Regions from separate parts of the Streptomyces sp. NPDC008150 genome, predicted to be linked through region 3. Evidence: riboswitches for the same ligand, from Rfam matches in the RefSeq annotation. Region 3 holds a riboswitch; each other region holds the start of a gene.

Region 1 (7,572 bases), on a different contig from region 3:
TCGAGGGGACGGACACCCACGTGGCGTTCCGCACGTACTCGCAGCACGACCTGGAGGCGGCGTTCGCGATCGGCCTCGACGCCTGAGCGCGGGGCGCGGGAGCGTTCGAACGGCGGCGGCGCGGAACGGTGCGGGCGGTGGTCCGCCCCCGTTCCGCGCCGCCGCCGTTCACGCGGTCCGCGAGGGTGCTCAGACCGCCGGCACGCAGCGGCCCTCCTCGGTCCGGTACTGCCACTTGGCACCGTCCCGGACCAGCTCGGTCACCGCGGTGACGAAGCGCTCGACGTGCTCGTCGGGGGTGCCGGCGCCGAAGCTGACACGGATGGCGTTGAGCGACTTCTCGCCGGGCGCGGCCTCGGGGGCACCGCACTCGCCCTGGGTCTGCGGGTCGCTGCCGAGCAGGGTGCGCACCAGCGGGTGGGCGCAGAACAGGCCGTCGCGCACCCCGATGCCGTACTCGGCGGACAGCGCGGCGGCGAAGTGCGAGCTGTTCCAGCCCTCGACGACGAACGAGATGACGCCGACGCGGGGCGCGTCGTCCCCGAACAGCGACAGCACACGGACCTCGGGCACCCCGGCCAGCCCGGCGCGCACCGTGTCGATCAGGTGCTGCTCACGGGCGACGAGCGAGTCGAAGCCGGCCTCGGTGAGCGCCTTGCAGGCGGAGGCGATCGAGTAGGCGCCGATCACGTTGGGCGAGCCGGCCTCGTGGCGGGCGGCGCTGTCGTGCCACTCGACGTCCACTCCGCCGTCGGTGCGGCGGCTCACCCGGCGGCTCGCGCCACCGCCGGCGAGGTACGGCTCCGCCTCGCGCAGCCAGTCGGCGCGGCCGGCCAGCACGCCGGAGCCGAAGGGCGCGTACAGCTTGTGTCCGGAGAAGGCGACCCAGTCGACGTCGAGGTCCCGCACCGACACCGGGTGGTGCGGGGCGAGCTGCGCGGCGTCCAGGACGATGCGGGCGCCGTGGGCGTGCGCGGCGGCGGCGAGTTCGCGCACCGGCCACAGCTCACCGGTGACGTTGGAGGCGCCGGTGACGCAGACCAGGGCCGGGCCGTGCGGGTCGCGGGCGGCGAGGGCGCGCTCCAGGGTGGCGACGGCCTCGCCGGGGGTGCGCGGCGCGTTGAGGTAGGTGACGCGGGCGTCGCGCCACGGCAGCAGCGAGGCGTGGTGCTCGGTCTCGAAGACGAAGACCTGGCAGCCGGCGGGGACGGCCGCCGCGAGCAGGTTCAGGGAGTCGGTCGTGGACCGGGTGAAGATCAGCTGATCGTCCTCGCGGCAGTCGAGGAACTCGGCGACGGTGCGCCGCGCGTTCTCGAACAGGTCCGTGGAGAGCTGCGACAGGTAGCCGGCGCCGCGGTGCACGCTGCCGTAGTACGGCGCGTAGGCGGCCACGTCGTCCCACACGCGCTGGAGGGCCGGGGCGCTCGCCGCGTAGTCGAGCGCGGCGTAGGTGGTCTCGCCGCCCGTGACGAGCGGGACGGTGACGTCCCGGCCCAGCACCGGCAGCGGCGCACAGGCGGCCGGGTCGGCGGCGGCGGGCAGCTCGGCGGAGGCCGTGGCGGCGGCGACGGGGAGCTCGGCGGAGGCCGTGGAGGCGGTGGAGGCGGTGGAGGCGGTGGCAGAAGCGGTGACGGACATGGCTGAACTCCCGGAGACGGCAAGGCGAAGCCCGCCGTGCGGCCCGCGCACCCGGACAGGGTGGGGCACGGCACGGAGGAAGGGAAAAGGGTGTGCGGAAAGGGGGCTCGACGCCCTAACGCATTCGCTTGCTCACGAGAGACTCCCTCGGTGACCAGGACCCCTGGCCCCGCACTGGGGAGTGCGCGAGGGGTCCGCGCTTGCCGTGGACCTTGCTGTCCACCGCCTGGTCTTCACCCGGGGCACCCCGCCACGGACGGAGGGTTGCCGGACAGTCGGCCGGGGCCTCATGACTGTCACTCATGACCTGCCGAAAAACGTACGTGAGGCGTCCGCCGCCGCGCAACCCGCGTCCGGATGCCGGGACGGCCCCCTCGAACGGTGGACGTCCGAGGGGGCCGCGGGGTGCCGAGGGGGCGGGTACGAGGCGGGTACGCCGGTTCAGCGGTTGCTGGCCGCCGCCCAGCGCTGCAGCGTCTGCCCGGCCGCCCCCGAGTCGATCGACTCGGCGGCCCGCTCGATGCCCGTGCGGATGCGGTCCACGAGGGGCGCGTCGCCGCCGTCCAGGGCGGCCAGCGCCGCCGCGGTGTTCAGCAGCACGGCGTCGCGCACCGCGCCCTTCTCGCCGGCCAGCACGCGCCGCGCAACGTCGGCGTTGTACGCGGGGTCGCCGCCGCGCAGCGCGTCGACGGCCACCAGTTCGAGGCCGACGTCCCGCGGGTCGAAGGGCTCCTCGGTGACCTTGCCGTCCCGGACCACCCACACGCGGGAGGTCGCGGTCGTCGTCAGTTCGTCGAGTCCGTCGTCGCCGCGGAAGACGAGCGAGGTGTTGCCGCGCTCGGCGAACACCCCCGCGACGATCGGCGCGACCCGGGCGTCGGCGACTCCGACGGCCTGCGCCCTCACCCGGGCCGGGTTGGTCAGCGGGCCGAGGAAGTTGAAGGTGGTGCGGATGCCCAACTGGCCGCGGGCGGCGGCCACATGACGCAGCGCCGGGTGGAACTTCACCGCGAAGCAGAAGGTGATCCCGGCCTCCTCCGCGACCTCGACAACCCGCTTCGGGGTGAGCTGGAGGTTGACGCCGAGCCGCTCCAGGACGTCCGAGGCGCCGGACGCCGAGGACGCGGCGCGGTTGCCGTGCTTGACGACCTTCGCCCCCGCGCCGGCCGCCACGATCGCCGACATGGTGGAGATGTTCACCGTCTTCGCGCCGTCGCCGCCGGTGCCGACGATGTCGACGGTGGCGCCGGGGATCTCGATGACGTTCGCGTGCTCGTACATCGCCCGGACCAGACCGGTGATCTCCTCGACGGTCTCGCCCTTGGCGCGCAGCGCCACCGCGAACCCGGCGATCTGCGCGTCGGTCGCCTCGCCGCGCATGATGCGGTCCATCGCCCAGGCCGTGTCGTCGGCGCTCTGGTCGCGGCCCTCCAGCAGCCCGTCGAGCACGCGGGGCCAGGAACGGCCCGCCGCGGTAGTGCCTCCAGCGGGGGTCACAGCGCTCATTTCGCCGCTCCTGGGTTCCGTCCCCCTCGGGGGACACATGTCGGGGCACCCGTCGTCCCGACGGGCACGGGTCCACCCTATCCAGCCCCGGGCACGGCGAAGGGCCCCGCCCGGACAACCGGACGGGGCCCTTCGCCGTGGCGTGGCGACGCCTCGACGATCGGACGATCAGTGGTGGCCGTGGCCGCTCGTGATCTCCTTGTACTCCTCCGAGGTGGGCTTCGCGATCTGCCCGTCCTCGCCGTAGTACGACTTGCTCAGCTTGGCCCGGAGCTTCTCCGGCGCCCGCACCTTGCGCTCGACGCCGTTCTCGTCCGTGGTGGCACCGATCTCGGCGGGCGCGTACTGGTTGTGCGCGGTGAGCGTGTGCAGCTGCTCCTGGCTGAGCGGCTCGTGGATCTCGATGAACTCACCGTGCGGCAGGCGCTTGATGACGCCCGACTCGCGGCCGTGCAGCACCTTGTCGCGGTCCCGGCGCTGGAGGCCCAGGCACATCCGCTTGGTGGCGACGAAGACCAGCACCGGCACGACGAAGAACGCGATCCGGACGAACCAGGTGATCGAGTTGATCGACAGGTGGAAGTGCGTGGCCCACAGGTCGTTGCCACCGCCGACGAGCAGGACGAAGTACCAGCTGATCCACGCGGCGCCGAACGCGGTCCGCGTCGGGGCGTTGCGCGGGCGGTCCAGGATGTGGTGCTCGCGCTTGTCGCCGGTGACCCAGGACTCGATGAACGGGTAGACCGCGATCGCGACCAGGACCATCGGGAAGATCAGCAGCGGGACGAACACACCCAGGACGAGCGTGTGGCCCCAGAAGTTGATCTCCCAGCCGGGCATGACGCGGATCAGGCCCTCGGAGAAGCCCATGTACCAGTCGGGCTGGGCGCCGGTGGACACCATGTCCGGCCGGTAGGGGCCCATCTCCCAGATCGGGTTGATCGTGGCGATCGCCGCGATGAACGCGATGACACCGAAGACCAGGAAGAAGAAGCCTCCGGCCTTGGCCATGTAGACCGGCAGCAGGGGCATGCCGACGACGTTCTCGTTGGTCCGGCCGGGACCCGCGAACTGGGTGTGCTTGTGGTAGAAGACCAGGATCAGGTGGCCGACCACGAGCCCGAGCATGATGCCCGGCAGCAGCAGGATGTGGACCGAGTAGAACCGGGCCACGAAGTCCCCGCCCGGGAACTGTCCGCCGAAGAGGAAGAACGACAGGTACGTGCCGACGATCGGCACGGACAGGATCGCACCCTCCATGAAGCGCACACCGGTGCCGGAGAGCAGGTCGTCCGGGAGCGAGTAACCGGTGAAGCCGGTGAACATGCCGAGGACGAACAGCAGGAAGCCGAACAGCCAGTTGACCTCACGCGGCTTGCGGAAGGCACCCGTGAAGAACACGCGCATCATGTGCACGAACATGGCGGCCAGGAAGACCAGCGCCGCCCAGTGGTGGATCTGACGGATCAGCAGACCGCCGCGCACATCGAAGGAGATGTGCATCGTCGAGTTGAACGCCTCCGACATCTGCTGCCCCTGGAGCGGGACATAAGTGCCGTGGTACGTCACCTCGTTCATCGACGGGTGGAAGAACAGCGTCAGGTACACACCCGTGAGGATGATGATGATGAAGCTGTAGAGGCAGACCTCGCCCAACATGAACGACCAGTGGTCGGGGAAGATCTTGCGCATGTTGGCCTTGGCCAGGGAGTAGATCCCGAGCCGGCCGTCGGCCCAGTCGGCGATCTTCTCGCCGGCCGGAGCCTTCTCGCGCGACCGCGCGTCCGTGGTGGCTTGAGTACTCATCCGCGCTCCCAGAAAGCAGGACCGACGGGCTCCTCGAAGTCGCCGAGCGCCTGGAGGTAACCCTCGTCGTTCACACCGATGCGCAGCTGCGGCAGGGCGTGACCGGCGGGGCCGAAGATCACTCGGGCACCGTCGGAGAGGTCGAAGGTGGACTGGTGGCACGGGCACAGCACGTGGTGCGTCTGCTGCTCGTACAGGGAGATCGGGCAACCGACGTGGGTGCAGATCTTGGAGAAGACCACGATGCCCTCGTGTCCCCACTCCAGCTCGCGCTTGTCCTTGATGTTCTCCGGCTGGAGCCGGACGATCATCACGGCGGACTTGGCGATCTCGGTCTGGAAGTCCTCTTCCTTCTCCTCGAGCCCGTCGGGCTTGGCGAAGGTGAGCGAACCCACCGCGACGTCCGAGGGACGCAGCGGCTCGTTCGTGTTCATGTTGACGAGGAGCTTGCCCTTGGCCCACAGGGTGTGGCGGAGCTTGGTGCCCGGCAGGGTGCCGAGGTCGCGCAGCAGCATCACGCCGGACAGCGGCACCAGGGCCACCGCGCCGAACAGGGTGTTGCGGATCAGCTTGCGACGGCCGAACTGCGACTCCTTGGCGCCCTGCTTGAAGTCCGCGTGCACCTGCGCGCGGTCCTCGGGGGACGCCTCGATGGGGTGCCGCTCGGCGGGCATCTCGACGTCCGACATCAGGGTGCGCGCCCAGTGGACGGCACCCGCGCCGATCGCGAACAGCGCGACCGCGAGGGTCAGGCCGAGCGCGAAGTTCATCGCGCTGACGTGGCCGATCGGGAAGACGTAGATCGACTTGTCGTCCGGGATCGTCACGTACGAGGCGATGAAGCCGAGGGTGGCCAGCATCGAGATCACGAAGAGGAGGGCGACGTGGCGCTCGGAGCGCCGTGCCGCGGCCTCGTCGATGTCCTGGACACGGTGCTCGTGGGGCGGCAGGCCCGGGTCGGCGAACGGGTCCGCCTCGTTGGCCTGCGCCACGGTGCCGCCGTGGCCGTGCGCGTGCGCGCCGTCCTGCGCTGCCGGCAGGTGCTCTTCTGGAATGTCTTGGCTACTCATGACTTCTTGGCCTTTGCGGTCCGAGCGGCGACCCAGACGGCGACCGCGATCAGCAGGCCCATCCCGAAGATCCAGGCGAACAGACCCTCGCTGACCGGGCCGAGACCGCCGAGCGACAGACCGCCGGGGCTCTCGGCGTTGGTGCCGTTGACCTCGTCCAGGTACGCGATGATGTCCTTCTTGTTCTGCTCCGACAGGGTGGTGTCGGGGAAGGAGGGCATGTTCTGCGGACCCGTGAGCATGGCCTCGTAGATGTGCTTCGGCGTGCTGCCCTCAAGGCTCGGTGCGAACTTGCCCTCGGTCAGGGCGCCGCCCTTGCCGGTGAAGTTGTGGCACTGGGAGCAGTTGGTGCGGAACAGCTCGCCACCCCTGGCGATGTCCGAACCCTCGGGGCTGGTCTGGTTCTTCGTCGGCACGGCGGGGCCCGCACCGAGCGAAGCGATGTACGCGGCGAGCTGGTCGATCTCGGCCTGCGTGTAGATGTTCTTCTTCTTCTGGATCTGCACGCCCGGCTGCTGGGCAGGCATCCGGCCGGTGCCGACCTGGAAGTCGACGGCCGCGGCGCCCACGCCGACCAGGCTGGGCCCGTCGGACGAGCCCTGACCACCGGTGCCGTGGCAGCTGGCGCAGCCCACCGAGTAGAGCTTCTTGCCCTCCTCGATGGTGAGGGACTGGGCGGAATCGTCGGCCTGCGCCTTGGTCGCGGGCGCGAACGCGGCGAACAGCCCCCCGGTGGCCGCCAGCGCGAGGAGTAGGACGACGACCGCCGCCAGCGGATGGCGTCGTCGTGCGGAGAGCTTTTTCACGGATTACTCCGGTGTCAGGATCTTCTGTCGATGCTTCTGGAGATGTACTCGGTGGTCGTGGGCCGCCCGGAACCCCCGTCGAGATGCCTCGTCGGGGTGACCGGCCGCCTCTGCCGACGACCGACTACTTGATCAAGTAGATCGTGGCGAAAAGGCCGATCCAGACGACGTCGACGAAGTGCCAGTAGTAGGACACGACGATCGCGGCCGTCGCCTGCTCGTGCGTGAACCTCTTCGCCGCGTAGGTGCGGCCGAGGACAAGCAGGAAGGCGATGAGGCCGCCCGTCACGTGCAGGCCGTGGAAGCCGGTGGTCAGGTAGAACACCGAACCGTAGGGGTCGGAGGACAGCGAGAGGCCGTCCTCCTTCACCAGGTTCGTGTACTCGTAGATCTGACCGCCGATGAAGATCGCACCCATGATGAAGGTGACGATGAACCAGCCCCGGAGCTTCTTCACGTCCCCGCGCTCGGCGGCGAAGACGCCGAGCTGGCAGGTCAGCGAGGAGAGCACCAGGATCGTGGTGTTGGTCGCGGAGAACGGAAGATTGAGATGGCCCGCCATCTCCTTCCAGTGATCCGGTCCTGTCACCGATCGCAGGGTGAAGTACATCGCGAAGAGGGCCGCGAAGAACATCAGCTCGGAACTCAGCCAGATGATGGTTCCGACGCTGGTGAGGTTCGGCCGGTTGACCGACGGGTGCGCGTGCCCGGTTTCTACTGTCGTTGCTGTCGCCACGACCGACATT
Region 2 (7,572 bases), on a different contig from region 3:
CCTCGGCCGGATCGACGCCACGCCCGCCAGGACGGCCGCGAAGGAGGCGGCGTTCAGGGCGAACACCCAGCCGGTACCGATCACCCCGATCAGCACACCGGCAACGGCCGGGCCGATCAGCCGGGCGGCGTTCAGCGACAGGATGTTCAACCCGGCGGCCCTGGGGATCAGCGGCCGGCCCACCAGTTCCCTGACGAAATACAACCTGGCCGGGTTCTCCACGGTGAACACCGCGCCCAGCGCGAAGGACAGCACGTACAGCAGCCAGAGCGGCGCGTACCCGGACAGCACCATGACGGCCAACAGCACGGCTTGCGCCGCGTACAGCGCCTGCGTCCACAGCAGCAGCCGGCGCCGGTCGTACCGGTCGGCGATCACCCCGCCCCACAGGCCGAACAGCAGCACCGGGGCGAACTGGAGCCCCGCGACCCAGCCGAGCGCCGTACCGCTGTGGGTGAGGGTCAGCACGAACCAGTCCAGCGCCACGCCCTGCATCGCGCTGCCGATGTTGGAGACCAGTCCCGTGCTCCAGTAGATCCGGTAGTCCCGGACCCGGAGCGCGGCGAACACCCCAGTGGGTTCGGCGTCGTTGACAGCCATGGGCCTTCCTTCGCCACGAGCGGCGGGCGGTCGTGGGCGGGCGGTCGCGGGGCGGGAGCGCGGTGCGCGCGGGTGGGTCCGCGCGGCGGCGGGCAGTCCGTCCGGTGTTCCGTCTCCCGTGCCGCGCGGCGGCCCGCCCCGCGTTCCTGTCCGGCGCCGCGTCCGGTGTTCCGCCCCCGTTTCGCCTCGCGGTCCGTCCTGGTGGAGGTCCGCGCGGGACGTGGGGGCGACGTGCCCCCAACAGGGCTCAGCCAGTGCTCAACCGGGGCTCGGCCGCGGCTCGGCGCGCCGGCGGCGGCCGGGACGGCGGGCCCGACGGGCGAAGGGAGGGGGGAAGCGAACCCGAACGCGGCGAACCGGCCACGTATCGGCAGAGGAGGGAAAGGGCGAACCGGGCGGGGCGGTTCAGCTACAGGTCTGGTCGAACTGATCTGCGCGGCGACCCGCCCAGAACGGGTCCAGCAGCACGGTGGGTGCCTGCCCTGCGATCTCCATGCCCCGGATCAAAGCACACGGCCTGTGCAGCGTCCACCGACCGTCCCGCCCTCTGAGACAGGACGACTTTCTTCGCGCGGGATCCCGTTTTCGGAGGCTTCCGGGCATTGACGTCCGAGGAAACCGCTCCATACGATCGCGGCCGGCATTGAGTGTCAGCGTCAAGCCCTGGCTCGCTGACCGGCAACCCTCCACCGCGGTGGGGTGCTCCAGGTGAAAGCCCGGCGGGATCACCGGTGATCCCGCAAGCGCGTGGCCCCGTCGGGGCCGGAGACCGAGGGGGGAACGCATGCGGCAGCACCACGCCGGCCAACGGGCCTCCTCCTCCGTCGCCATGGTGTTCTCCCGGCTCTCCCGGCGGCGCCACATCGACCTGAAGCGCTCCACCAGCTGTCTCTGTCACGCCTGACGCGCTTCCCCCACGCCGCCTGACGAACAGTCACCGGCCGTCGGCTCCGCACGTTTCCCGTCCCCGTGTCACCACCTGCCCAGGGCTCCGCCCCGTCGTACGCGTCCGCCGTCACCGGCGTCCGCCCGCCGGGTCCGCGCGCTCCGCGCCGGCGTGCCCGCACACGCCTGCGCACCCGGCACTCCGATTGAGGAGAACCTCTTCGTGACCGTACTTCCGGCACTCCCGGCCAGAACCACCCGATGGGCGGCGCTCACCGCCCTCCTGACCACCAGCATCCTGCTGACCGCCTGCGGCACCGGCGGTGACGGCTCGGGCAGCGGCTCCTCCGACGCCAAGCCGAAGTCCGGCGGCACCCTCACCTTCGCGGTCAGCTCCGACGCCGGCTGCGTGGACCCCCAGCAGGTCGGCAGCAACGACACCATCTACTCGGTGCGCCAGATCGTCGACTCGCTCACCGACCAGGACCCGAAGACCGGCAAGATCGTGCCGTGGCTGGCGAAGAGCTGGGAGGTCAGCGACGACGCCACCACCTTCACCTTCCACCTGCGGGAGGGCGTCACCTTCAGCGACGGCTCCAAGCTCACCGCCCAGGTGGTCAAGGACAACTTCGACGCGGTGCCCGACCTCGGTCCGCTGGCCTCCCTCGCCCAGGGCTACCTGGCCGGCCTGAAGAGCACCACCGTGGTCGACCCGAACACCGTCAAGATCACCTTCGCCGCGCCCAACGTCCAGTTCCTCCAGGCCACTTCGACGCACTCGCTGGGCATCGAATCCGCGGCGAGCGTGAAGAAGACCCCGCAGCAGAAGTGCAGCGACGGCGTCAGCGGCTCCGGTCCGTTCGTGCTGGACAAGTACTCCCAGAACCAGTCGGTCACCCTCTCCAGGCGCGCCGGCTACAACTGGGGCTCCTCGCTGTGGGCGAAGACCGGTGAGGCCTACCTCGACAAGCTGGTCTTCAAGGTCGTCCCGGAGGCGGGCGTGCGCTCCGGCAGCCTCCAGTCCGGCCAGGTCGACGCGATAGGCAGTGTCGGCAAGGCCGACGAGACCGCCCTCCAGGGCGGCCAAGTCAACCTTCAGCGCCGCGCCAACCCCGGTCTGGTCTTCGGCCTGACCGCCAACAGCTCCCGTCCCGCGGTGAAGGAGACCGCGGTGCGCCAGGCGATCAGCTACGCCCTGGACCGCAAGGAGATCGCCTCCACGGTCTTCCCTACCGGCACCCAGCCGGCCACCAGCGTCCTCGCGCACACCACCCCCGACTACACCGACCTCTCCTCGGAGCTCACGACGGACCCCGCCAAGGCCAAGTCCCTGCTGGACGCGGCCGGCTGGAAGGCCGGCAGTGACGGCATCCGTGCCAAGGGCGGCAAGAAGCTCAGCCTGAGCATCGTCTGGATCCCCAACGCGGCCACCAACCAGCCCGCCCTGGAGCTGATCCAGCAGCAGCTGAAGGCCGTCGGCATCGGCACCACCCTCAAGCAGGTCCAGCTCCCGCAGTTCGCGACCGTGCTGGCGGGCGGCGACTTCGACCTCTCCTGGGGCAACGTGACCCGGGCCGACCCGGACATCCTGCGCGGCCAGTTCTCCACCAGCCTCACCAACTTCTACCGCCTGCCGAAGAGCCCGCTGGACACCACCCTGTCCGAACAGGCCGGCGCCGCCGACACCGCCAAGCGGTCCCAACTGGTCGCCGACGCTCAGAAGGAACTCATCGAAAACGCCTACACGGTCCCCGTGGTGGAGCTCCAGACCCAGCTGGGCGTGTCCAAGAAGGTCCACGACCTGAAGTTCGACGCCTCCAGCCGGATCCAGCTGCACGACACCTGGATCGGCTGACCGTGCGCCGCTACGTGGTCAAACGTCTGGCCCAGGCGGTCGGCGTCCTGTGGGCGGCCTACACGGTGGCCTTCCTGGTCCTGGACTACCTGCCCGGCGACCCGGTCACCGCGATGGCCGCGGGCGGCCTCGACTCCGGGCCGGTCGACCCGGAGCGGCTCGCCGCCCTGCGCCACCAGTACGGCTTCGACAAGCCCGTACTGCTCCAGTACGCGGACTACCTGGGCCGGGCGGTGCGGGGCGACTTCGGGGACTCCGTCTCCACCGGCCGCCCGGTCACCCGGACCCTGGCCGACGCCCTGCCGCAGACGCTCCAACTGACCGGCGCCGCCCTGCTCCTCGCGGTGCTCCTGGGCGGCGGCCTCGCGGTCGCCGCCACTTACACCTCCCGGCGGTGGCTGCGGCAGTTCCTGCTGTCGCTGCCACCGCTGGGGGTGTCCGTCCCCACCTTCTGGGTCGGCCTGCTGCTGGTGGAGGCGTTCTCCTTCCGGCTGCACTGGTTCCCGGCGTTCGGCAACGACGGGGTGCCCGGCCTGGTCCTGCCGGCCCTGACCCTGGCCGTCCCGACCGGTGCCCAGATCGCCCAGGTCCTGGCCAAGAGCCTGCTCACCGCGCTCGACCAGGCGTACGTCGAGACCGCGCGGGCCAAGGGCGCCGGGCGCACGCGAATCCATCTGCGGCACGCGCTGCGCAACGCCTCGCTGCCCGCCCTGACCGTCGTCGGACTGCTGGTCGGCCAGCTGATCGCCGGCTCCGTGGTCGTGGAGACGGTGTTCTCCCGCGACGGCCTCGGCCGGGTGACCGCCTCGGCGGTCACCGTCCAGGACATCCCGCTGGTCCAGGGAGTCGTGCTGTTCGGCTCGCTGATCTTCGTGGCGAGCAACCTGCTCGTCGACCTCGTCTACCCGCTGCTCGACCCTCGGATCGTGGTGGCCTCCGGCAGAAAGGCGCGCCTCGCATGAGTCAGAGCCTTCTCGGCGACCCGGCCGAGACCGCCCTCGCCCCGGCCCGGCAGGCCGGTCCGCAGACGGAGGCCCCCGCCCCCGGACCGGCGCGCCGCCGCCCCGACGTCCGGGAGGTACTGCGCTTCCTGGGCGGTCGCCCCGGCCTGCTGCTGTCCGTCGTCATCCTCGTCCTGATCGTCCTGGCCTCCTTCCGGCCGGACCTGTTCACCTCCCAGGACCCGCTGAAGGGCGTGCCCTCGCACAACTTCAGTGCCCCGAGCGCAAGTCACTGGTTCGGCACCGACGAACTCGGCCGGGACGTCTTCTCCCGCGTCGTCCACGGCGCCCAGCTCTCCCTCAAGGCGACCCTGATCGCGGTGCTGGTCGCGTTCGTCGTCGGCGGACTGCTCGGCGTGGTCGCCGGGTTCGTCGGCCGCTGGGTGGACGACGTGCTGATGCGGTTCGTGGACGTCCTGCTGTCCATCCCCGCACTGTTCCTCTCCCTCGCCCTGGTCACCGCGCTCGGCTACGGCACGGTGAAGGTGGCGGTCGCGGTCGGTATCGCCAGCGTCGCCTCCTTCGCCCGGGTGGCGCGGTCCGAGGTGCTGCGAGTGCGGCAGGCGGTGTTCGTGGAGGCGTCCCGCTCCTGCGGCGCCCGCTGGTACTCGGTCCTCGGCCGGCACGTCCTGCCCGGCGCGGCCGGTCCGGTGATCGTGCTCGCCACCCTCGACTTCGGCACCTCGATCCTCGCCGTGTCGGCCCTCAGCTTCCTCGGCTACGGCGCACCGCCGCCCGCCCCCGAGTGGGGGACGCTGATCTCCGAAGGCCGCAACTACCTCGCCAACGCCTGGTGGCTGACCGCGCTGCCCGGCCTGGCCATCGCCGCGACCGTCCTCGCCACCAACCGGGTGGCCCGGGCCCTCGACGGCGAATGGGCCCGTCGGCGATGACCGCCGCGCAGCGGGGGCCGCGGCCCCAGGCGGAGATACCGGCCCCGGCCACGCCCGAGCCGGCGACCCCCGCGCCCGAGCCGGGGACCACCCCTCGGGGGGAGACCGAGTCGCCCCGGGGCGGCAGCCGTCCGGCGCCCCCGGCCGTCACCGCGCCCGGTGCCGGGAGCCCCGCCGTGGCGGCGTCCCCCGGCACCGCGCACCGGCCCGAGCTCCCGGCAGCGGGCCGCACCCCGCCCACCACCGAGAACCGACCCGGAGCGGACCAGAACATGACGAAGACACCGCAGCCCCTGCTGGAGATCCGCGGCCTGTCCGTGTCGTACCGCACCCGGGGCGGCACCGTCCCGGCCGTCCGGGGTGTCGACCTCGACGTGTGGCCCGGCCAGGTCACCGCCGTGGTCGGCGAGTCCGGCTCGGGCAAGAGCACCACCGCGCACGCCGTGACCCGTCTCCTCGCGGCCAACGGACGTATCGACTTCGGCACCGTCCGCTTCGGCGGCCAGGACCTGGCGACCCTCTCCGAGGCGGAGCTGCGCCTGGTGCGCGGCGCCCGCATCGGACTGGTCCCGCAGGACCCGACCGTCTCCCTCAACCCGGTCAGGCGCATCGGCGACCAGGTCGCCGAGGTGCTGCTGGTCCACGGCCTGGCGACCCGCCGCGCGGCCCGCGAGGAGGCGGTCGCCGTCCTCGACCGGGCCGGACTGCCGGACGCCGCCGTCCGGGCCCGCCAGTACCCGCACGAACTCTCCGGCGGTATGCGCCAGCGCGCGCTGATCGCCGTCGCCATCGCCGCGAACCCCCGCCTGATCATCGCCGACGAGCCGACCAGCGCCCTCGACGTCACCGTGCAGCGGGTCATCCTCGACCACCTCCAGCACCTCACCAAGACTTCCGACACCGCGATCCTGCTGGTCACGCACGACCTCGGGGTGGCCGCCGACCGCGCCCAGCGGCTGGTGGTGATGTCCCAGGGCCAGGTGGTGGAGGCCGGCGAGACCCAGCGGGTGCTGTCCGACCCGCAGCACGAGTACACCCGCCGCCTGCTGGCCGCCGCCCCCAGCCTGGCCGGCGCCCGCCCCCTGCGGGCCCCCGTCTCCCGTCCCGCCGACGAGCCCGCCCCGCTGGTCGAGGCCCGCAACCTGGTCAAGGAGTTCCGGCTCCCCCGGGCCGGCGGCGAATCCCGCACCCTGCGCGCGGTCGACGACGTCAGCCTCACCCTCCGCCGCGGCGAGACCCTCGCCCTGGTCGGCGAGTCCGGCTCCGGCAAGTCCACCACCGCCCGGATGGTGCTGCGCCTCGCCGACCCGACCTCCGGACAGGTGTTCTTCGACGGTGAGGACGTCACCACCGCCCGCGGCGCCCGCGCCCGCGCGCTGCGCCGCCGCGCCCAGCTCGTCTACCAGAACCCGTACGCCTCCCTCGACCCCCGGTTCTCCGTCGCCGAGGTCATCACCGAACCGCTGCGCTCCTTCAAGGTCGGCGACCGTGCCTCCCGGCTCGACCGGGCCCGCGAACTGCTCGACCGGGTCGCGCTGCCCGCCTCGACCCTGGTGCGCCGGCCGGCCGAACTCTCCGGCGGACAGCGCCAGCGCGTCGCCGTCGCCCGCGCCCTCGCCCTCTCGCCCGACCTGGTCGTCTGCGACGAGCCGGTGTCCGCCCTCGACGTCTCCGTGCAGGCCCAAGTCCTCGACCTGCTGGCCGAGTTGCAGGCTGACACCGGAGTGGCGTACCTCTTCATCTCGCACGACCTGGCCGTCGTACGGCAGATCGCGCACCGGGTCGCGGTGATGCGGTCCGGCCAGATCGTGGAAACGGGCTCGCCGGAGGAGCTCTTCACCCGCCCCCACGACCCCTACACCCGCGAACTCCTCGCCGCGATCCCCGGCGGCAACGCCCCGGCCGCCGCCCCGGCGGCCACCCCTGCCGGCAAGACGCCCGCCCCCGCCTCCGGCGAGGCCCCCGCCGCCGAGACCGTCCCCACCGGCAAGGTCCCCTCCCCCGGCGGGACGGCCTCCCCCGGCAACGCGGCCTCCTCGGGCGGGACGGCCTCCTCCGGCGAGGCCGCCTCCCCCATCACCGGCACGGCCACCGCCCCCGCCGAGTCACCCACCAGCTGAAGGCGCCGCCCCATGAGCAACCCCGCCCTGTCCTCCCTCGCCTTCCTCACCCCCGGCAACTTCGCCGACGACGACCCCGCCACCGGCCTGGAGGAGACCCTCGCTCTCTTCGAGTACGGCGAGCGGCTCGGCTACGACGGCGCATGGGTGCGCCAGCGCCACCTGGAGCACGGTGTCGGCTCCGCCGCCGTCTTCCTCGCCGCGGCCTCGCAGCGCAC
Region 3 (7,572 bases):
CGTGTAGGTACGCAGAATGGTCGGGATGCGAACGGTCACGCTCATGCGAGGCCAGCCTCTCGGAAGGAGTCCAGGTTGGGACGGATCGTCGCGGTGAGGCCGGTGCCGGCGACCGCGTCGAGCGTCTTGAGGCCGTCGCCGGTGTTCAGCACGACGGTGGTCAGGGTGGGGTCGAGCGCGCCGCTCTCGATGAGCTTGCGGGTGACGCCGACGGTCACGCCGCCCGCGGTCTCCGCGAAGATGCCCTCGGTACGGGCGAGCAGCTTGATGGCGTCCACGATCTGCGGGTCGGTCACGTCCTCCACGGCGCCGCCGGTGCGGCGGGCGATGTCGAGGACGTAGGGGCCGTCGGCGGGGTTGCCGATGGCGAGCGACTTGGCGATGGTGTCGGGCTTCTGCGGGCGCACCACGTCGTGGCCCGCCTTGTACGCGGCGGACACCGGCGAGCAGCCCTCGGCCTGGGCGCCGAAGATCTTGTACGGACGGTCCTCGACGAGGCCGAGCTCGATCAGCTCCCGCAGCCCCTTGTCGATCTTCGTGAGCTGCGAGCCCGAGGCGATCGGGACGACGAGCTGGTCCGGCAGCCGCCAGCCGAGCTGCTCGCAGATCTCGTACGCGAGGGTCTTGGAGCCCTCCGCGTAGTACGGGCGGAGGTTGACGTTGACGAAGCCCCAGCCCTCGCCGGCCGGGTCGCCGATCAGCTCGGAGCAGAAGCGGTTCACGTCGTCGTAGTTGCCCTCGATGCCGACGAGCTCGCCGCCGTAGACGGCGGCCATGACGACCTTGCCCTGCTCCAGGTCGTGCGGGATGAACACGCAGCTGCGCAGTCCGGCGCGCGCGGCGGCGGCGCCGACCGCGCCCGCCAGGTTGCCGGTGGAGGAGCAGGAGAGGGTGGTGAAGCCGAAGGCGCGGGCCGCTTCGAGGGCCTGGGCGACGACGCGGTCCTTGAAGGAGTGCGTCGGGTTGCCGGAGTCGTCCTTGACGAACAGGCCGCCGGTGATGCCCAGTTCGGCGGCGAGGCGGTCGGCCTTGACCAGCTTGGTCCAGCCGGGGTTGATGTTGGGCTTGTCGGCCACGTCGGCGGGGACGGGCAGCAGCGGCGCGTAGCGCCAGATGTTCGCGGGGCCCGCTTCGATGCGCTTGCGCAGTTCCTCGGTGTCGTACGCCGAGAAGTCGTAGGCGATCTCCAGCGGGCCGAAACACTCCTCGCAGGCGAAGACCGGACCGAGCGGGACGCGGTGGCCGCACTCGCGGCAGGACAGCGCGGCGGCGGGGCCGAGATCGACCGATCCGGCGGCTTGGGAGGTGTTTGCGGCGGTCTGCACAGCCATGGAGGGGAGGCCCTTTCTCCTCATCTTCCTCACGGCGCACTTCGCCGTGAGACGGATTTGGCACCTTCCCGAGCCGGGAGCCTCGCCGCGCGTACGCACGAGAACCGACTGGAGGGTTGCCGGGGCTTCAACGGGCCGTGTCCCTCTGCCCCTCTGGATGAGCGGTATTCGGTTGTGGGTGCGGGCGGCCTACGACATGCGATGGTCATCCGCGTTGTTCAAGACTGTAACCGAAGGCCAGGACAGTTGAGATAGCCGTCCGCACCGCGAGATGGATCACACCCGGAGACGGGGCGGGCGGTCCGGTCCGAACGAGCCGGATCCACGAAGATCCAGTAGGGACATTCCGGAGGGTTCTCCCGACCGCGTCCCGTGTCCCGCATCCCGCGCCTGTCGCACTTACGTGAGGAGCCGCCGTGCTGGAAGAAACCGAGCGCTGGCTGAGCACACGCTCCTGGTCCGTGACCGATCGCCCGCTCCACAAGATCCTCGCCGCGAAACGCGCCTCGGGTTCGACGGTCAGCGTCGTGCTGCCCGCGCTGAACGAGGAGGCGACGGTCGGTGACATCGTCGCCGTGATCCGTCACGACCTCATGCAGCAGGTCCCGCTGGTCGACGAGATAGTCGTCGTCGACTCCGGGTCCACCGACCGCACCTCCGAGGTGGCCGCCGCGGCCGGCGCCCGGGTCGTGCACCGCGACGACATCCTGCCGCGCATCCCGACCGTGCCGGGCAAGGGCGAGGTGCTGTGGCGCTCGCTGCTCGCCACCGGCGGCGACATCGTGTGCTTCGTCGACGCCGACCTCAAGGAGTTCTCCAGCGACTTCGTCACGGGCATCGTGGGCCCCCTGCTCACCGACCCGGACGTGGACCTGGTGAAGGCGATGTACGACCGTCCGCTGGGCGGTGCGGCCGGCCAGGGCGGCCGGGTCACCGAGCTGATGGCGCGCCCGCTGCTGAACATGCACTGGCCGCAGCTCGCCGGGTTCGTGCAGCCGCTCGGCGGCGAGTACGCGGCCCGCCGCTCGCTGCTCGAACAGCTCCCGTTCCCGGTCGGGTACGGCGTGGAGCTGGGCATGCTGGTCGACGCGCTGCACCTGGTGGGCCTCGACGCCCTCGCCCAGGTCGACGTCGGGGTGCGCAAGCACCGGCACCAGGACGGGCAGGCGCTGGGCCGCATGGCCGCCGCGATCTACCGCACCGCGCAGCTCCGGCTGGCCCGCGGGCACCTGATCCGGCCCGCCCTCACGCAGTTCGAGCGGGGGGCGGGCGGTTTCGAGCCGCGGACGTACTCCGTGGACACCGAGGAGCGCCCGCCGATGGCCGAGATCGCCGAATACACCGCCCGCAAGGTCGCGTGACGTCCGTACGCCGCGGGGACCGACCCCCGCGGCGTACGGACGTCGACGGCCGGGCGGGCCCCGACGGGAAACCTCGGCGTGGCCGCCGGTGCGCGGTACGCGCGGGCCGCCGGCGTCCGGTGCGCGCGCACCGGACGCCGCCTCCCGTCCGGCCGCGCGGCCCGGTACGCGCGTACCGGCCGGAAACCTGCGGGCGGTCACGGTGACACGCCCGACCCGTGCGGAAATCCGGCCGAAAGCAGTCGGAAAGCGGCACGAAAGCGGACAGGGAGTGACCGACTCCGCCGGTTGTATACGGACTGGCCGCTTCCATCACGGCATGTCCGTACGTTTGAGCGGTTGGGGGCCGGGCTAAGTTGAGGCGTATGGCTTCCTCAGCTTCCTCCCCCGGCGCTGCCCAGGTGCTGGTCGCGTCCAACCGCGGTCCGGTCTCGTACGACGTGCGGGAGGACGGCTCCCTGCAAGCCCGCAGGGGCGGCGGTGGACTGGTCTCCGGCCTCTCCGCCATCGGCCCCGACGCCGGGGCCCTGTGGGTCTGCTCGGCGCTCGGCGACGGTGACCGCGAGGCGGTGCGCCGGGGTGTCGGCGAGGACGGCGTGCGGATGCTGGACATCCCCGCCGACGTGCACGAGGACGCGTACCACGGCATCGCCAACTCGGTGCTCTGGTTCGTCCACCACATGCTGTACCAGACGCCCCTGGAGCCCGTCTTCGACGCGGAGTTCCGCCGCCAGTGGGCCAACTACGTCGCCTACAACCGGGCGTTCGCCGAGGCGCTGGCCGAGGAGGCCGCCGAGGGCGCGGTCGCCATGGTGCAGGACTACCACCTCACGCTGGTGCCCGGCATGCTCCGCGAACTGCGGCCCGACCTGCGCATCGGCCACTTCTCGCACACCCCGTGGGCGCCGCCGGAGTACTTCCGGATGCTGCCCGACGACATCGCGCGCCAGGTCCTCGACGGCATGCTCGGCGCCGACCGGCTCGGCTTCCTCACCCACCGCTGGGCGGACGCCTTCACCGCCTGCGCCGAGCAGTTCGCCGACGGGCTCGGCGGCACCCGCGTCGGCGTGCACGGCCTCGGCGCGGACGCCGACTTCCTGCGCCGCAGGGCGCACGAGGACGACGTCGAGCAGCGGATGGCCGCCCTGCGCGAGGAGATCGGCACGGCACCCGACGGCTCCGCCCGCCGCACCGTCGTCCGCGTGGACCGCACCGAGCTGTCGAAGAACATCGTGCGCGGGCTGCTCGCCTACCGGCAGCTCCTGGAGGACGAGCCGTCGTGGCGCGAGCGCGTCACGCACGTCGCCTTCGCCTACCCCTCGCGCCAGGACCTCGCCGTCTACCGCGACTACACCGCCGAGGTCCAGCGGGTCGCGGACGAGATCAACGAGCAGTACGGGACGGCCACTTGGAAGCCCGTCGTCCTGCACGTGAAGGACGACTTCGCGCGCTCGCTCGCCGCGTACCGGCTCGCCGACGTGGCCCTCGTGAACCCGATCCGCGACGGCATGAACCTGGTCGCCAAGGAGGTGCCGGTCGTCTCCGACGAGGGCTGCGCCCTGGTGCTGTCGCGGGAGGCCGGCGCGTACGAGGAACTGGGCGACGACTCCCTCACCGTGAACCCGTACGACGTGAGCGCGACCGCGCGGGCCCTGCACGAGGCGCTCACCATGGCGCCGGGCGAACGCGCGGAGCGCACGAAGCGGCTGTCCGCGGCGGCGACGGCGCTGCCGCCGGCGCAGTGGTTCCTCCAGCAGCTGGACGAGCTGAAGGGCTGACCCCGCGCGACGCGGAGGGGCCCGGACCGGCGCACGGTCCGGGCCCCTCCGCGTCGCGCGGCCCGCGCGGTCAGCCCAGCCGGGACGCCAGCGCCGACAGCAGGGCGACGACCCCCGCCGGGCCGTCCACCACCAGGTCGGCGCGCTCGGCGAGTTCGGCGACCTCCGACGTGCCGCTGCACACCAGCAGGCCGGGCACCCCCTCGGAGCGCAGCTTCTCGACGGCGGCGAAGGCCGGCAGGTCGCCCAGGTCGTCCCCCGCGTAGAGCACCGCCCGCGCGCCCGTCTCCCGTGCGTACTCGGTGAGCGCGACGCCCTTGTCCATGCCGGGCGGGCGCAGCTCCAGGACCATCCGGCCCGGCTCGACGATCAGGCCGTGGCGGGCGGCCAGTGCGCCGAGCGGGCCGCGCAGCGCCTCGAAGGCGGCCTGCGGGTCCGGCGCGCGGCGGGTGTGCACCGCGACCGCCCGGCCGCCCTTCTCCTCCACCCAGGCGCCCTCGGCGGCGCCCGCCGCCTCCAGGAGGGCGGGCAGCTCCGCGCGGACGGCCGCGACCCCGGGGTGCGGCTCGGGCGCGGTGACGGTGTTGGTGACGGCGTCCCAGCGCTCGGCGCCGTAGTGGCCGAGGACCACGAGGTGCTCCAGGCCGGGCACCTCCGCGAAGCCGCCGTGCCGCACGGCGACGTCGGCGGGGCGGCCGGTGACCACCGCGACGGAGGCCAGCTTCGGGGCGAGGGCGGCGAGGGCGGGCACGGCGTCCGGGTGCGCGCGGGCCTGCTCGGGGTCCGGCACGATCGGCGCGAGGGTGCCGTCGAAGTCGAGCGCCACGACCGCCCCGGCGGGGTGCGCGAGAACGGCGGCGAGGCCGTCGCGCCCGGCCCGCGTCGCGGGCTCCGGGAGGGGGTGCGGCGGGTGCTGGGGGTTCGTCGAGTCCGTGGGGGTGCCCATACAGCGACCCTATCCGCGAGGTGCGGGAGGTACGCCTGACGCACCCGCGCGGAACGGGACGGCGCCGCCACCGGGACGACGCCGGGGCGGGGCGCCCGCTCCGGTCCGGTGCCCCCGGGCGGCGCGTACCGGGACGGCGCACTCGGCCGCCCCGAACCCCGGCCGCACCGACACCAACGTCCGGCGGGCGCGTCCGGCTCGACCCCGCCGTGCGGCCGTGCGGCGAGGGGCGGATTCGCGCCACGAGCGCCTCAGCGTTCCGAGCGGCGCGCCTCTCGTATCCGCCGCAGGCGGTTCACCGTCACCGGGTCGTGGGCGAGGGCGCGCGGGTCGTCCAGGAGGGCGTTGAGGAGTTGGTAGTAGCGCACCGGCGCCAGGCCCAGTTCCTCGCGGATGGCGCGTTCCTTCGCGCCCGCGCCGGTGAAGCCCCGCCGTTCGAGGGCGAGGACGTTCCGCTCGCGCGGGCTGAGCTGCTCCTGGTCCATGCCCGCACGGTAGCCCGGCCCGCGGACACGGACCCGGCCACGCCCCCGGCCACCGCGTGCCGGTGCGCGCGCGTCCGGTCGCGGTGCCGGGAATCGGCCACGGCCCCGACTCCCGTAGCATCAACCACCCCAAGTGGACTAGACCTTTCGTGTGTCTACGCGCAACACTGTCTCCGTGAGACATGTCATCGCCCTGGACGTGGGCGGCACGGGAATGAAGGCCGCGCTCGTCGGCCCCGGGGGCGAGCTGCTGCACGAGGACCGCCGCGCCACCGGTCGCGAACGGGGTCCGGACGCCGTCGTCGAGGCCATCCTCGGCTTCGCCGTCGAACTGCGGGCCCACGGGCGGCGGGAGTTCGGCGAGGCCGCGTCCGCCGCGGGGGTCGCGGTGCCCGGCATCGTGGACGCCGAGCGCGGGGTGGCCGCCTACTCGGCCAACCTCGGCTGGCGCGACGTACCGCTGCGCGACCTGCTCGGCGCCCGGCTCGACGGCGTCCCGGTCGCCCTCGGCCACGACGTGCGGTCCGGCGGTCTCGCCGAGGGCCGGATCGGCGCGGGAGACGGCGCCGACCGCTTCCTGTTCGTGCCGCTCGGCACCGGCATCGCGGGCGCCATCGGCATCGACGGCCGGGTCGAGGCGGGCGCCCACGGTTTCGCGGGCGAGATCGGCCACATCGTCGTACGGCCCGGCGGCTCGCCCTGTCCGTGCGGGCAGAACGGCTGCCTCGAACGGTTCGCGTCCGCGTCGGCCGTGGGCCGGGCCTGGGCCGAGGCCAGCGACGACCCGACGGCGGACGCGGCGGACTGCGCCAAGGCCGTCGCCTCGGGCGACCCGGTCGCGCGGGCCGTGTGGCAGAGCGCGGTCGACGCCCTCGCCGACGGCCTGGTCACCGCGATCACCCTGCTGGACCCGCGCCTGGTGATCATCGGTGGCGGACTCGCGGAGGCCGGGGAAACCTTGTTCACACCGCTGCGGGACGCCGTCCGGCAGCGGGTCACGTTCCAGAAACTGCCGTCCATCGTCCCCGCCGCCCTGGGGGACACCGCCGGCTGCCTGGGCGCGGGGCTCCTCGCGTGGGACCTCCTCGCCACCACCAACGCCTCGGAGGTAACCGCCTGATGGCCCCCAGCAAGGTTCTGACCGGCGCCCGGGTGGTGCTGCCCACCGGAGTCGTGGACGACGGACGTGTGATCGTCGAGGGTTCGCGGATCGCCGGGAGCGCTCCCACCGACGCCCCGACCGTCGACCTCACCGGACACTGGGTCGTCCCCGGCTTCGTGGACATCCACAATCACGGCGGCGGCGGTGCCTCCTTCACCTCCGGCACGGTCGAGGACGTCCTGCGCGGCATCCACACCCACCGCCTGCACGGCACGACCACCCTGGTCGCCTCGACCGTCACCGGCGAGATGGACTTCCTCGCGCAGCGGGCCGGCGAACTCAGCGAACTCGCCGAGCAGGGCGACCTGGCCGGCATCCACTTCGAGGGGCCGTTCATCTCGCCGTGCCGCAAGGGCGCGCACTCCGAGGCGCTGCTGCGCGACCCCGACCCGGCGGACGTGCGCAAGCTGGTCGACGCGGCGCGCGGCCACGCCAAGATGGTCACGCTCGCGACCGAACTCCCCGGCGGTCTCGACTCCGTGCGGCTGCTCGTCGAGCACGGGGTGATC
Region 4 (7,572 bases), on a different contig from region 3:
TGTCCGTCACCTCCGTCGTGTGCAACGCCCGCGCGTGCGCGAGGAGTTGTCCCTCCTGTACAACACCCGCTCCGACCGCCGTGTTCCCCTCCGCACGGCGGCCGGTGCGGTGACCCACCGCGCCCGGTGGGTCACTGACGGGGTGTCAGGAGTTGTCGAGGGGCAGGCCGGCCGGGTTGAGCACGGACTTGGTGACCGCCTCGTCGGAGAGGTTCCAGGCCTTGAGCCACTTGGCGTACTGGCCGTTCTTGATGAGGTGGTTGATGGCGTCCGCGACCGGCTGGGCCAGCCCGTTGCCCTTCTTCGTCGTCGCCGCGATCAGGCCCTGGAGCGAGGCGCCCGCACCCGAGAACGTGCCGGCGCTGCGGGTCGCGTTGGGCGACTTCGCCGTCTGCGTCACGTGGTAGGCGACGCCGGGGTTGGCCGCGAAGTAGGCGTCGATCTTCCCGCCGGTCAGCGCCAGGTACACGCTGTTCTTGCTGGCGTAGCGCTTGACGGTGACGTTCTTGCCCTCCTTCTTCAGCTTCGCCTGCCACTCCAGGAGGATCTTCTCCTGGTTGGTGCCGGAGTCGACGGCGACGGTCTTGCCGGCGAGGTTCTCGTAGTCGCCGTCGAAGTTCCAGGTGCTCTTCTTCGTCACCTCGAAGCCGACGTTGTCCTGGCGGTAGGAGGCGAAGTCGTACTTCTGCTTGCGCTCCTCGGTGTCGGTGATGTTGGCGAGCGCGATCTCGGTCTTGCCGCTGTCGATCCCGACGAACATGTTCTCCCAAGTGGCGTTCTGCAACTGAGGCTTGAGGCCCAGCACCGCCGCCACCAGCCGTGCCAGGTCGGGCTCGGAACCGGTGAGGGTCTTCTGGTCGGAGCCGACGTAGGCGAGCGGCGGGAAGCCGTCGGGCAGTGCGCCGACGCCGATCGTGAGCGTGCCGTCCTTCTTGACGCTCGCGGGCACCTCGGCGCTGATCGACTTGACCTCGGACACCTTGAGGGTGGCTTCCTTCGCGGCCCCGTTGGAGAGCTGTCCCACGGTCACGCTGCCCGCGGTGTCGGTCTTCGTGGCGGCGTCGCTGTCGCCCCCGCAGGCGGCCAGGGCCCCGGCGAGCGAGACGACGGCGGTGCCGGCGGTGACGGATCGGAGGAGTCTGCTGCGAAGGCTGAGGCTGGGCATGGCTGTCCTTGTCGGTGAGCGGTGAGCGGTGAGCGATGGGCGGACGGTGGGACGTGGGACGGTCTGCACGGCGGGCGGTGCGGTCGCGGCGCGGCGGCGCACCGCCGACGTCACAGGACCCGGCTGAGGAAGTCGCGGGTGCGTTCGTGCTGCGGGTTGTCCAACACCTGGGCGGGCGGCCCCTGTTCGACGATCCGGCCCTCGTCGATGAAGACGACGCGGTCGGCGACCTCGCGGGCGAACCCGATCTCGTGGGTGACGACGAGCAGCGTGGTGCCGCTGGTGGCCAGGTCCTTGATGACGGCCAGGACCTCGCCGACGAGTTCGGGGTCGAGCGCGGAGGTGGGCTCGTCGAAAAGGATGACGCCGGGCCGCAGGGCCAGTGCGCGGGCGATGGCGACGCGCTGCTGCTGGCCGCCGGAGAGCTGGCGCGGGTAGGCGTCGGCGCGGTCGGCGAGACCCACCCGGGCGAGGAGTTCGCGCGCCAGTTCCTTCGCGGAGGAGCGGTCGAGCCGTCCGGTGGCGACCGGCGCGGCGGCCACGTTGTCGAGGACGGTCAGGTGCGGGAACAGGTTGAAGTTCTGGAAGACGAACCCGATGCGGCTGCGCTGCGCGAGGATCGCGCGCTCGCTGAGTTCCTTCAGACGCTCGCCCTGCCGGCGCACGCCGATCAGTTCGCCGCCGACGCTGACGTGCCCGATCTCGGGCCGCTCCAGGTGGTTGACGACGCGTAGCAGCGTGGACTTGCCGGAGCCGGAGGGGCCGAGGATCACGGTGACCTCGCCCGGACGGACCGTCAGATCGATGCCCTGGAGCACGCGTTGGGTGCCGTACCACTTGTGGACGTCCCGGATCTCGACGGCCACGGGGGCCGTGCCGGCGGGGGCCGCGGGGGCGGTGGTGCTCATACGGCGGTCTCCTTGCGCACGCGCTCGCGCAGGTCGCCCAGGCCGGTGCGGAGCTTCTGGAACGGGGTCGGCGGCAGGGTGCGGGTGGCGCCCCGGGCGAAGTACCGCTCGACGTAGAACTGGACGACGGACACGGCGCTGGTGAGGATCAGGTACCAGACGGTGGCCACGAGCAGCAGCGGCACGATGTCGCCCGGGTAGGTGGATCCCATCGTCTGCACCGAGCCGAACAGGTCGAGCAGCGACACGTAGAACACCAGGGACGTGCCCTTGATGAGGCCGATCAGCTGGTTGACGTAGTTCGGGGTGATGGAACGCAGTGCCTGCGGCAGGACGATCCGGGTGAACTGGTAGCGCTTGGGCAGTCCCAGCGCGGAGGCGGCCTCGTGCTGGCCCTGGTCGACGGAGAGGATGCCGCCGCGGACCACTTCCGACGCGTACGCGGCCTCGTTGAGGCTGAGCCCGACGACCGCGACGGTCATGTCGGTGGCGAGGCGGGACTCGTCGAAGCTGACGAAGGACGGGCCGAAGGGCACGCCGAGGCTCAACGTCTGGTACAGAGCACTGAAGTTGTAGAGGAAGATCAGGACGACGATCAGCGGGACCGAGCGGAAGAGCCAGGTGTAGACCCAGCTCACCGAGCGCAGGACCGGGCTCGCGGACAGCCGGCAGACGGCGAGCAGCACTCCGCCGAGCAGCCCCAGCACGGCGCTGAGCGCGGTGACTTCGAGGGTGACGACGAGTCCGTCGAGGACGGTCGGCCGCAGGAACCAGTAGCGGAAGCGGTCCCACTGGTAGAAGGGGTTCGTGGCCAGCCCGTGCACGACCTGCGCCAGCAGGACCAGGACCACGGCGGTGGCGATCCACCGCCCGGGGCGTCGCAGGGGCAGGACGCGCTGCGCGACGGGGTGCGCGGCGGAGCGCTTCTCGGCGGACGCGGTTCCGGCGTCGGTCGGCTCGGCGGCCACGGATACGGCGGCGCCCGGGGGTTCACTCATGACGGCTCCAGCGGAGGCGGACTCCCCCGGGTCTGCCGTGCTCGCGTCACGTACCGGCGGCTCGCCCGCGGGGCTGTGGAAGGCATCGCGGGGACGGGACGGTCACGGAGAAACGCACGGAACCGGGGGCTGGCGGACAACGGCACACCGTCTCGGCGGTGTTCGTCGGGGATCCGGAGACTGCGGGACGGCCAGGTGCTGCGAGGAGAGGGAAACCGCGATGCGGTGTCAGCCTCGACAGCGGGCACGGCCCGGTGCGGTACACAGTGCGCTGTTGACGCGGAGCAGATCGACGGCGCGATCGGCGACGAGCGGTTCGGCGGACGGCTGTACGCAGCCCGCGGGACGGCCTGTCGCCGTCCGGGGGGCTGCGTACATGTCCGTCACCGTCACCGTTCCGGCCCGTCGGGCCTCGCGCTTACCGAATCACTTCCGGTCCGGTCGTCACCTGGGGCACCCCACCGCGGAGCGAGGGTTGCCGGTCAGCAAGCCAGGGCTTGTCGCTGACGCTCATGACCGTTCTGGGCGATAGTTAAGACAGGCGTGCGAGCGGATGTCAACGCCGGTCCACCTGCTGGTACGGCTCAGCAGTCGTCGGGGCGGGTGTCGTGCGCGGGTGAACTCCCCGCGTACGCGGCCCAGTCGAGGATCCGGACGGCGGCTCCGGCGGCCTCCAGGCCGCGGCAGCCCGCGCGGTGGCGGCGGTCGATGCCGGCCAGGTCGAGATGGGCGCCGAAGGCGGGGTGCGCGGTCAGCGCCCGCGCGTAGTCCCACAGGACGCGGTGGGCGGCGGCGCGGCGCACGGCGTCGGCGTCCAGGTGGTTGCGGTGCACGGTGTCGAGCCGCACCAGGGCCGTCCACAGTTCGATGTCGGCGGCGGTGGGCGCCTGTCCCGTCACGTGGGGGCCGGCCCCCACGAGCTGCTCGGCGGAGGCGAGGGCGGCGTCCAACTCATCGACGGCGGCGGCACGTTCGGCCTCGGTGGCGTCGGGCCGCCCCGCCCGCTGGGCGGCGCCGTCGATGCCTTCGGAGCAGAGCCGCTCGACGCTCTGGACGACGGACTCGGCGCCGCACGGGTAGAGGTCGGCGCGGCCGTCGCCGAAGTGCCGGGCGAGGTCGCGCATGATGTCGGGCGCGTGGGTGCTGACGATGCGGCCGGACCAGTCGTCGCTGAGCACCGGTTCGAGGGCGGGGCCGGAGTAGTGGTGCATGCTCGCCTCGTACAGCGGGCGCAGCACGGTGTGGCCGCCGTCGGGGCCGTCGGGCACGGCGGGCAGGAAGGTGACCGGACAGATGTCGTCGAGCGCGAGCAGCCGGTGGGCGACGGCGATGCGCAGGCCGCCCGGACAGGCCGTCGAGAGGTGGATGCGGTAGCGGCGCGGCACGGCGTAGTGGCCGCTGCGCGCGTCGCGTCCGATACGGCCGCGGAACGCGGGCACCGGGCGGCGGGACGGGTGCGCGGTGAGGTGCGTGACGGACATGGGTCTCCCGGGGTGGGGCGCAGGCGGCGCGGCATGGAGGACGGCCGGACGGCACGTCGTGGACGGCGGTTGCGGCGGTGCGGCGGGCGGACGTCCGCGGTGCGCGTCGCGCGGCGGGGCGGCGGGCCCCGTCCGCGCGCCGCGCACGCGCGGGAACGCCCGGGGCCGGCCCGTGGCGGGCGGGCGCCGGTACGTCGTCGTCCGGGCGGGAGGCGCGTCGGCTCAGCCGACGCGTCCGATCGCGCTGCAGACCCGCAGCAGGTCGATGTGGCGGCGGGAGGTCAGCAGGGGCGAGGCCGGTGCGGGCACGGCGGCCGGGGGTACGAGGGGCAGGGGCCCGCGCGGGGTACGCCGCCCACGGCCGGTGACCGCCTCGGGACGCCCCATATTTCCCTACCTGTTCACTAGGATTCCTCGACGAGTGTCGGACGGCCCGGATCACCCGTCAAGACCGCGTCCACCGATCGGTCACCGGGGCGTTCGGCCCGCCGGGCGGGGAGGGGCCGGGCCGCCCCGGCGCGACGGGCCGGCTGCCGCCCGCCGCCCCGCGGACGTCGACTCCCCGCCGGCGACGGCCCGTTGATCACGCCGTGGCGGCGCACCCCGGGCACAGCCCGCGGTACGTCACTTCCGCCTCCGAGACCGCGAACCCGAAACGCTGGTCCGCCGGGAGGGCGGAGAGCGGGTCGCCGACGGGGTGGACGTCGCGGATGGTGCCGCAGACCGAGCAGACCAGGTGCTGGTGCGGGCGGTGGGCGTTGGGGTCGTAGCGCTTGGCGCGGCCCTCGGAGGTGACCTCCATCACCTCGCCGAGGGTGACCAGTTCGCCCAGGGTGTTGTAGACGGTCGCGCGGGAGATCTCGGGCAGGAGCCGGGCCGCCGCCGCGTGCACCTCGTCGGCCGTGAGATGCACGTGATCGCCGTCGAGGACCTCGGCGACGACACGGCGCTGGGAGGTCATTCGCCAGCCACGTCCACGCAGTCGCCCCAGCAGGTCACTCATATTGGTTCACCTATCTCAAGTGCGGTGGGACGGGAGACGTCTCGCCGGTAACGTCCGGCTTGCGAGCCGATACGGATTTGGCGCCCTTCTTGACTTGGACTCTGTCCATCGTAGGATCAGTTCCGGCGACAGCCAAGAACCCCCGGTCCACCGGTACGGCAGGAGACGCACCCCCCGCCCCGAACGGCCCCGGGTCCTGGCGCCGCACCCTCAAGCTCCAGAGCTCAGCGATCTGCCAGGTCCGGAAGGATTTCCATGACTGAGAACCACGACGCAATCGTCACCGAACCCAAAGCCGAGGAGTCGGGCGGCTGCCCGGTCGTGCACACCGCGCGCGCCCCGCACCCCACGCAGGGTGGTGGCAACCGTCAGTGGTGGCCGGACCGGCTGAACCTGCGCATCCTTTCCAAGAACCCGGCCGTGGCGAACCCGCTGGGCGAGGACTTCGACTACGCGACCGCGTTCAAGTCGCTCGACCTGCCGGCGGTGAAGCGTGACCTCGCCGAGGTGCTGACCACCTCGCAGGACTGGTGGCCCGCCGACTTCGGCAACTACGGCCCGCTCATCATCCGCATGGCCTGGCACAGCGCCGGCACCTACCGGATCAGCGACGGCCGCGGCGGCGCCGGTGCCGGCCAGCAGCGGTTCGCCCCGCTGAACAGCTGGCCGGACAACGCCAACCTCGACAAGGCCCGCCGTCTGCTGTGGCCGGTCAAGAAGAAGTACGGCCAGAACATTTCCTGGGCCGACCTGCTGATCCTCGCCGGCAACGTCGCCCTGGAGACCATGGGCTTCGAGACGTTCGGCTTCGCCGGCGGCCGTGCCGACGTCTGGGAGGCCGAGGAGGACGTCTACTGGGGTCCCGAGACCACCTGGCTCGGTGACGAGCGCTACACGGGCGACCGCGAGCTGGAGAACCCGCTCGGCGCCGTGCAGATGGGCCTCATCTACGTCAACCCCGAGGGCCCCAACGGCAACCCGGACCCGCTGGCGTCGGCCCGCGACATCCGCGAGACGTTCCGCCGGATGGCGATGAACGACGAGGAGACCGTCGCCCTGATCGCGGGCGGCCACACCTTCGGCAAGACCCACGGCGCCGGCCCGGCCGACAACGTCGGCGACGACCCCGAGGCCGCCGCGCTGGAGGAGCAGGGGCTGGGCTGGAACAACACGTTCGGCACCGGCAAGGGCGGCGACACCATCACCAGCGGTCTCGAGGTGACCTGGACCAACACCCCGACCGCCTGGGACAACAGCTTCTTCGAGATCCTCTTCGGCTACGAGTGGGAGCTGTTCAAGAGCCCCGCGGGCGCCAACCAGTGGCGGCCGAAGGACGGTGCCGGCGCCGGCACCGTGCCGGACGCGCACGACGGCTCGAAGACGCACGCCCCGTCGATGCTGACGACCGACCTCGCCCTGCGCGTCGACCCGGTCTACGAGCAGATCTCGCGGCGCTTCCTGGAGAACCCTGCGGAGTTCGCCGACGCGTTCGCCCGCGCCTGGTACAAGCTGACCCACCGCGACATGGGCCCCGTCGTCCGCTACCTCGGCCCGGAGGTCCCCTCCGAGACGCTGCTGTGGCAGGACCCGCTGCCGGAGCGCACGTACGAGCCGGTCGACGCCGCCGACATCGCCGGCCTCAAGCAGCGGATCGCCGACTCGGGCCTGTCCGTGTCCGAGCTGGTCTCCACCGCCTGGGCCTCCGCCTCGTCCTTCCGCGGCAGTGACAAGCGCGGCGGTGCCAACGGCGCCCGCATCCGCCTGGAGCCCCAGCGCGGCTGGGAGGTCAACGAGCCCGAGCGCCTCGCGGGCGTCCTGCGCACCCTGGAGGGCGTGCAGGAGGCGTTCAACTCCGCGCAGGGCGGCGGCAAGCAGGTCTCGCTGGCCGACCTGATCGTGCTCGCCGGCGCCGTGGGTGTCGAACGCGCCGCGAAGGAGGGCGGGTTCGACGTCGAGGTGCCGTTCACGCCGGGCCGCGTCGACGCCACGCAGGAGCAGACGGACACCGAGTCGTTCG

Evidence for each region. Region 3 has a riboswitch for S-adenosylmethionine ahead of thrC (threonine synthase). Riboswitches for the same ligand answer to the same signal wherever they lie in the genome.
Region 1: it holds a riboswitch for S-adenosylmethionine, as region 3 does, so the genes downstream of both, ACFZA0_RS03885 (aminotransferase class V-fold PLP-dependent enzyme) here and thrC (threonine synthase) in region 3, are expected to answer to the same signal.
Region 2: it holds a riboswitch for S-adenosylmethionine, as region 3 does, so the genes downstream of both, ACFZA0_RS25125 (putative leader peptide) here and thrC (threonine synthase) in region 3, are expected to answer to the same signal.
Region 4: it holds a riboswitch for S-adenosylmethionine, as region 3 does, so the genes downstream of both, ACFZA0_RS24760 (ABC transporter permease subunit) here and thrC (threonine synthase) in region 3, are expected to answer to the same signal.

Annotation. Positions count from the first base shown of each region.
Region 1 is NZ_JBIBHJ010000001.1:887,331-894,902, reverse strand. It holds gene ACFZA0_RS03890 (Lrp/AsnC ligand binding domain-containing protein) at 1-86, shown strand, start outside; gene ACFZA0_RS03885 (aminotransferase class V-fold PLP-dependent enzyme) at 190-1,638, opposite strand; SAM riboswitch class IV at 1,830-1,946, opposite strand; gene trpD (anthranilate phosphoribosyltransferase) at 2,080-3,144, opposite strand; gene ACFZA0_RS03875 (cytochrome b N-terminal domain-containing protein) at 3,313-4,950, opposite strand; gene ACFZA0_RS03870 (Rieske 2Fe-2S domain-containing protein) at 4,947-6,020, opposite strand; gene ACFZA0_RS03865 (c-type cytochrome) at 6,017-6,826, opposite strand; gene ACFZA0_RS03860 (cytochrome c oxidase subunit 3) at 6,951-7,571, opposite strand.
Region 2 is NZ_JBIBHJ010000011.1:28,406-35,977, forward strand. It holds gene ACFZA0_RS25120 (MFS transporter) at 1-600, opposite strand, end outside; SAM riboswitch class IV at 1,240-1,352, shown strand; gene ACFZA0_RS25125 (putative leader peptide) at 1,385-1,504, shown strand; gene ACFZA0_RS25130 (ABC transporter substrate-binding protein) at 1,709-3,340, shown strand; gene ACFZA0_RS25135 (ABC transporter permease subunit) at 3,343-4,302, shown strand; gene ACFZA0_RS25140 (ABC transporter permease subunit) at 4,299-5,234, shown strand; gene ACFZA0_RS25145 (dipeptide ABC transporter ATP-binding protein) at 5,507-7,354, shown strand; gene ACFZA0_RS25150 (LLM class flavin-dependent oxidoreductase) at 7,367-7,572, shown strand, end outside.
Region 3 is NZ_JBIBHJ010000004.1:379,487-387,058, forward strand. It holds gene ACFZA0_RS13415 (MoaD/ThiS family protein) at 1-45, opposite strand, end outside; gene thrC (threonine synthase) at 42-1,331, opposite strand; SAM riboswitch class I at 1,349-1,495, opposite strand; gene ACFZA0_RS13425 (glucosyl-3-phosphoglycerate synthase) at 1,748-2,692, shown strand; gene ACFZA0_RS13430 (trehalose-6-phosphate synthase) at 3,058-4,470, shown strand; gene otsB (trehalose-phosphatase) at 4,541-5,416, opposite strand; gene ACFZA0_RS13440 (DUF3263 domain-containing protein) at 5,668-5,901, opposite strand; gene ACFZA0_RS13445 (ROK family protein) at 6,077-7,021, shown strand; gene nagA (N-acetylglucosamine-6-phosphate deacetylase) at 7,021-7,572, shown strand, end outside.
Region 4 is NZ_JBIBHJ010000010.1:280,205-287,776, reverse strand. It holds gene ACFZA0_RS24775 (putative leader peptide) at 1-1, opposite strand, end outside; gene ACFZA0_RS24770 (transporter substrate-binding domain-containing protein) at 146-1,165, opposite strand; gene ACFZA0_RS24765 (ATP-binding cassette domain-containing protein) at 1,276-2,073, opposite strand; gene ACFZA0_RS24760 (ABC transporter permease subunit) at 2,070-3,071, opposite strand; SAM riboswitch class IV at 3,481-3,589, opposite strand; gene ACFZA0_RS24755 (glutathione S-transferase C-terminal domain-containing protein) at 3,656-4,552, opposite strand; gene ACFZA0_RS24750 (putative leader peptide) at 4,775-4,939, opposite strand; gene ACFZA0_RS24745 (transcriptional repressor) at 5,136-5,555, opposite strand; gene katG (catalase/peroxidase HPI) at 5,811-7,572, shown strand, end outside.